Regions from separate parts of the Vibrio kasasachensis genome, predicted to be linked through region 1. Evidence: riboswitches for the same ligand, from Rfam matches in the RefSeq annotation. Region 1 holds a riboswitch; the other holds the start of a gene.
The links. Region 1 has a riboswitch for thiamine pyrophosphate ahead of thiC (phosphomethylpyrimidine synthase ThiC). Riboswitches for the same ligand answer to the same signal wherever they lie in the genome.
Positions count from the first base shown of each region.

Region 2: it holds a riboswitch for thiamine pyrophosphate, as region 1 does, so the genes downstream of both, thiB (thiamine ABC transporter substrate binding subunit) here and thiC (phosphomethylpyrimidine synthase ThiC) in region 1, are expected to answer to the same signal.

Region 1 is NZ_JAKJTB010000022.1:90,692-93,820, reverse strand. It holds partial or broken rRNA gene L4C38_RS17870 (23S ribosomal RNA) at 1-69, shown strand, start outside; rRNA gene rrf (5S ribosomal RNA) at 176-291, shown strand; tRNA gene L4C38_RS17860 (tRNA-Asp) at 336-412, shown strand; tRNA gene L4C38_RS17855 (tRNA-Trp) at 478-554, shown strand; gene crcB (fluoride efflux transporter CrcB) at 1,214-1,597, shown strand; TPP riboswitch at 1,659-1,757, shown strand; gene thiC (phosphomethylpyrimidine synthase ThiC) at 1,906-3,129, shown strand, end outside.
Region 2 is NZ_JAKJTB010000021.1:73,350-76,478, reverse strand. It holds gene mpl (UDP-N-acetylmuramate:L-alanyl-gamma-D-glutamyl-meso-diaminopimelate ligase) at 1-1,048, shown strand, start outside; gene L4C38_RS17305 (flavin prenyltransferase UbiX) at 1,054-1,680, shown strand; TPP riboswitch at 1,758-1,869, shown strand; gene thiB (thiamine ABC transporter substrate binding subunit) at 1,932-2,921, shown strand; gene thiP (thiamine/thiamine pyrophosphate ABC transporter permease ThiP) at 2,931-3,129, shown strand, end outside.

The sequences.
Region 1 (3,129 bases):
TAGGCAGGGTGTGTAAGTGCTGCGAGGCATTGAGCTAACCTGTACTAATTGCCCGTGAGGCTTAACCATACAACACCCAAGGGGTTTTGTGGACTCAATGCAAGAACGATTGAATGTGTATTTAGAATTTTACTCTCTATTTTAGAGAAACCAGCTTTCCGAATTAAAGAATTTGCTTGGCGACCATAGCGTTGCGGACCCACCTGACTCCATGCCGAACTCAGAAGTGAAACGCAATAGCGCCGATGGTAGTGTGGGGTCTCCCCATGTGAGAGTAGGACATCGCCAGGCTTTAAATTATGAACACTTGTTATAAATAACGAGTATTCCACTGCGGAGTGGTAGTTCAGTTGGTTAGAATACCGGCCTGTCACGCCGGGGGTCGCGGGTTCGAGTCCCGTCCACTCCGCCATTATTTAAACCTCGCTATTAGCGGGGTTTTTTTGAATCTACAGTATGATAAAGTGTAGTTTCTCTAGGGGTGTAGCTCCAATTGGCAGAGCAGCGGATTCCAAATCCGCGTGTTGGGAGTTCGAATCTCTCCACCCCTGCCATATATCAAGCCTCAGCAGAAATGCTGGGGCTTTTTTACGCCTAAAGGTTTATAGCTGGAGAGCGAGCTAACAAAGCAGCGGATTCCACAAATACCAAAATAGTGCGTGTTGGGCGAAGCTTTCGAATCTCTCCACCCCTGCTATATACTAAGCCTCAGCAGAAATGCTGGGGCTTTTTTACGCCTAGAGGTTTTTGTAGTTGGAGAGTGAGTTAACAGAGCAGCGGATCCCACATATACCAAAAAGTACGAGTTGGGCGAAGCTTTCGAATCTCTTCACTTTAGCCATATATTGATCGTCAATCTAAACCTCAAACCCACACTAAGCGTTAGACTGCGTATTTGCTTTGAATTACAGCTAAGTCTTTATCTTAATGTCAGATTGTTGCTTCTACAGTTCACCACGTAGGGTAAAAGCTACGATTCCTACCCTATATGACAAAGTTTAACTTAGTGCTATCAGTGCTCTTTTAAGGGCATTCTATTTCAACGTATCCACTACTATCTATTTTCCCGTTATAGAGTGTCTTAAGTGACATCTGTAACTTTTTCATTCTAGAATAAAGAACGATGTAATATCTGCTGGAATTTATAGTTGTAGCGGTGTTTATATGAGTGTTTTCTGACTAGAATGTAGTCACTTTAAGATTTGGGGGATTTATGGGGCAGCTTTCCATTTTGGGTTTTATCGCGCTAGGTGGCGCTTTTGGTGCATGTTCACGTTATCTAATCTCCGAAGTTTGTGTTTCACTTTTTGGTCGCGGCTTCCCGTATGGAACATTGACAGTTAACGTCGTCGGTTCATTCGCTATGGGCCTGTTGATTGCGGCATTTGAAAACGAAATTATTGCCACTGACCCGTGGCGTCAAATTATTGGTTTAGGATTTTTAGGCGCATTGACCACATTTTCAACCTTTTCAATGGATAATGTATTGCTAATGCAGCAAGGCGCATTTTTCAAAATGGGGCTTAATGTCTTACTCAATGTGGTTTTGAGTATTTCTGCGGCTTGGTTAGGTTTTCAATTATTGATAAAAAGTTAACAATTATTTAGCAATTTTTAATTGGTCCGCTTGGTTTAGGCTTTCCAATTGCTTATACTTGCTTCACTTGTCGGAGTGCCATTTGGCTGAGACCGTTAATTCGGGATCCGTTGAACCTGATCAGGCTAATACCTGCGAAGGGAACAAGAGAAGATATTACTACTAGAGTAAGCTTCGTCTCTCTAGTATACCTATCAAAATATCGATGTCGTTCTAGGTGTTCCACACCTGCTATTCGATACCTCTTGTAACATCGTTCCGCCAAGCATTTTTATCCCATTTAAATAAAATGAATAAGGAAAAATGCTATGTCGAGTCGCAAGCAAGCGAGACTGGAAGCAAAACAGTTTATAGACACTCTCTCGGTACAAGCGTACCCCAATTCCCGTAAAGTCTATGTTGAGGGTTCCCGTCCTGATATTCGTGTACCAATGCGTGAAATCTCTCTAGCAGACAGTTTGATCGGTGGTTCTAAAGACGCGCCGATCTTAGAGCCGAACGAACCTATTCACGTTTATGATACCTCTGGATTTTATACCGATCCAGATCATAGCATCGACCTATATAAAGGCTTACCTAAACTACGTGAGCAGTGGATTGATGAGCGGTTAGATACAGAAACCTTAGATGAAGTGAGCTCTGTTTATACTAAACAGCGCTTAGAGGATGAAACGTTGGATGATCTTCGCTATGGCAATTTACCACGTATAAAACGTGCTAGGACTGGTAAGCGAGTCACTCAATTACATTATGCTCGTCAGGGCATCATCACTCCCGAAATGGAGTATATAGCCCTCCGCGAGAATATGGGTAGGGTACGATACCGTGATGAGGTACTGAATCAGCAACACGCAGGGCAAAATTTTGGGGCTAATCTACCTAGAGATATCTCGCCGGAATTTGTTCGAAAGGAAGTCGCCGAAGGGCGCGCTATCATACCCTCTAATATTAACCACCCAGAGTCAGAACCGATGATTATCGGGCGCAATTTTTTGGTTAAGGTCAATGCGAATATTGGCAATTCATCAGTGTCATCTTCTATTGAAGAAGAGGTTGAGAAGTTAGTTTGGTCAACGCGCTGGGGTGGTGATACGGTCATGGACCTATCAACAGGTCGAAATATTCATGAAACACGTGAGTGGATTTTACGTAATAGCCCTGTACCAATTGGTACAGTTCCTATGTATCAAGCTCTGGAGAAAGTGAATGGTGTAGCAGAAGCTCTTAATTGGGAAGTAATGCGTGATACGTTAATTGAACAAGCAGAGCAGGGCGTTGATTATTTCACTATTCATGCCGGTTTGTTATTACGTTATGTACCAATGACGGCAAAGCGGGTGACAGGTATTGTTTCTCGCGGTGGTTCAATCATTGCGAAATGGTGCTTGGCTCATCATCAAGAAAGCTTCCTTTATACCCATTTCCGTGAAATTTGTGAAATTTGTGCCAAGTATGACGTTGCGCTTTCTCTAGGTGATGGTCTGCGTCCTGGTTCGATTGCCGATGCAAACGATGAGGCGCAATTTGCTGAA
Region 2 (3,129 bases), on a different contig from region 1:
CCGATGGGTACTTGCGGTGTCAGGTACTCATGGTAAAACCACCACCTCAAGTATGTTGGCTTGGGTATTAGAAGATTGCGGATATCAGCCAGGTTTCTTAGTGGGCGGTGTATTAGGTAATTTTGGTATTTCTGCTCGTTTAGGCGAAAGCATGTTTTTTGTGGTGGAAGCTGACGAATACGACAGTGCTTTTTTTGATAAGCGTTCAAAGTTTGTTCATTACCATCCGCGTACTTTAGTCATCAATAATCTTGAGTTTGATCATGCAGACATCTTCGACGATCTTGAAGCGATAAAGCGTCAATTTCATCATTTAGTGCGCACGGTTCCGGGCAATGGTCGCGTCCTTTCACCGAAGAAAGATCAGGCGATTGAGGATGTATTAGCGCGTGGTTGCTGGAGTGAAAATGAGTTCACTGGTGAGCAAGGTGATTGGCGAGCAGAAAAAGTGAAAAAAGATGGCTCAGAATTTCATATTTTCTTAAAACAACAGCAAGTTGGTACGGTAAAATGGGGTTTGGTTGGCGATCACAATGTTGATAATGCATTGATGGCGGTTGCTGCTGCACGTCACGTTGGTGTTGCGCCTGATCTTGCCTGTGAAGCTCTGGGTAAGTTTATTAACACAAAGCGTCGTTTAGAATTTAAAGGCACGGTGAATGGCGTGTCGGTTTATGATGACTTTGCTCATCACCCAACGGCGATTGAACTGACACTAGGTGGATTACGTAACAAGATTGGCGAAGATAAAATTATCGCGGTTTTAGAGCCTCGTTCTGCCACCATGAAACGTGGAGTACATAAAGACACGTTAGCCGCTTCGCTTCACAGTGCCGATCAAGTTTTCCTATACCAACCAGATAGCATTGATTGGTCGGTGGAAGAGGTAGCGAAACAGTGCCGCCAGCCAGCGAGCACCAGTGCTAACATTGATTTATTAGTTGCAGAAATTGTCGCAAGCGCAAAGTCCGGAGATCACATTTTGGTGATGAGCAATGGTGGCTTTGAAGGTATCCACGACAAACTATTAGCGAGCTTGGCGGAATAAATAGCATGACAAAGCACAGTGACAAAGCGATCACATTGGCGTTTACCGGAGCTTCAGGGGCGCCTTATGGTTTACGTTTATTAGAATGCCTGCTAGCAGCAGACTTCCAAGTCTATTTACTAATATCGTCAGCTGCGCGAGTTGTGATGGCTACCGAGCATAACTTAAAGCTCCCCAGTGGTCCTGACGCTGCAAAGCAAGCACTGGTTGAGCATCTCAACTGTGACCCTGCTAAATTAGTTGTCTGCGGTAAGGATGACTGGTTTTCACCAGTAGCTTCAGGCTCTGCCGCACCAAAACAGATGGTGGTTTGTCCTTGTTCCGCGGGTAGCGTTGCTGCGATTGCCCACGGCATGTCCGATAATCTGATTGAACGCGCGGCAGATGTGGTAATGAAGGAGCGCGGGCAGTTATTGTTGGTGGTACGTGAAACCCCGTTCTCTACGCTGCATTTAGAGAACATGCACAAGTTGTCGCAAATGGGGGTGACTATTATGCCTGCCGCGCCAGGTTTTTATCATCAGCCTAAAACCATCGAAGATTTAGTCGATTTTATGGTCGCGCGCATCTTGGATCATCTTGGTGTTGAGCAAGGTCTGGTACCACGCTGGGGCTATGACCAACGCTTATAGCAATCTCAATTGTTTAGCTGTTCAATTTTCTAGCGATTGTATATAGCTATTGATAGGTGGAATGATTACAATCCATTCCATACTCATCGGGGAGCAAAGTGGTAGAACACTAGCTGAGATCGACATTTTGTCGGGACCCGTGGACCTGAACCAGATAATGCTGGCGTAGGAATTGAGTCAGGATAATTGATTATTACGGAAAATTAAGCCTCGACCTCAAACCTGTGCCGCTCAACTTCGGAGAGCGAACAGTGAAAACCACTCTAACAGCCCTAGCGATCGCAAGTGCTTCTTTTTCTGCTTTGGCGGCAGACAATACCTTAACCGTTTATACCTATGATTCCTTTGCTGCAGATTGGGGGCCAGCTCCCGCGGTCAAAAAAGCGTTTGAAGCTCAATGTGGTTGTGAGCTTAACTTTGTTGCTTTAGATGACGGTGTTTCTATTCTAAATCGCCTTCGATTGGAAAACGGCAAGAGCAAAGCAGATATTGTGCTAGGTCTTGATAACAACCTAATGACAGAAGCAAAGAATACCGGTTTGTTGACTGCGCACTCAGTTGATACCTCGATGGTGACGATTCCGGGGGGCTGGCAAGATAAAACGTTTGTGCCATATGACTTTAGTTACTTCGCTTTTGTTTACAACACAGAGAAGCTGACCAACCCACCAAAGAGCTTAAAAGAGTTGGTTGAACAGCGTGATGATTTGAAAGTGATTTATCAAGACCCACGTACATCAACACCAGGACAAGGCTTTATGCTATGGATGAAATCAATCTATGGTGATGATGTCTCACAAGCTTGGCAAAAGCTGGCAGGTAAAACGGTAACGGTCACCAAGGGCTGGTCAGAAGCGTACTCTATGTTCTTAAAAGGTGAGTCTGATATGGTGTTGTCATACACCACTTCACCGGCTTATCACATCATTGCTGAAGATGATAAGCGCTTTGCAGCTGCGAATTTTGCTGAAGGTCACTACACCCAAGTTGAAGTCGCTGCGAAAGTTAAAGGCTCTAAAAACGAAGCGTTAGCTGATCAATTTATGCAGTTTATTTTGAGTGACGGTTTCCAATCAGCAATGCCGACCGGTAACTGGATGTACCCAGTCACCGATATTAAATTGCCACAAGGTTACCAATCACTCACTGTGCCTGACAAAGCGCTAAGCTTCACTTCCGATGAAGTGGCAACGCAACGCAAAGCATGGATCCGTGAATGGCAAAATGCTCTAACGCGCTAAGGTGTTTGTTTGAACCGTACGCCTAAAATAGGGTTTTGGGTCGCGATGTTTATCGCGACCTTTGTCTTCTCAGCCCTTGCCGCTCTGTTTATGGCGGCACCTTCCCTCAACGTGTTGCAAGTGTGGCAAGACCCGTATTACCGCCACGTCACTCAGTTCAGTTTTTACCAATCATTGTTATCAACGCTGTTAAGTGTAGGTTTAGCGT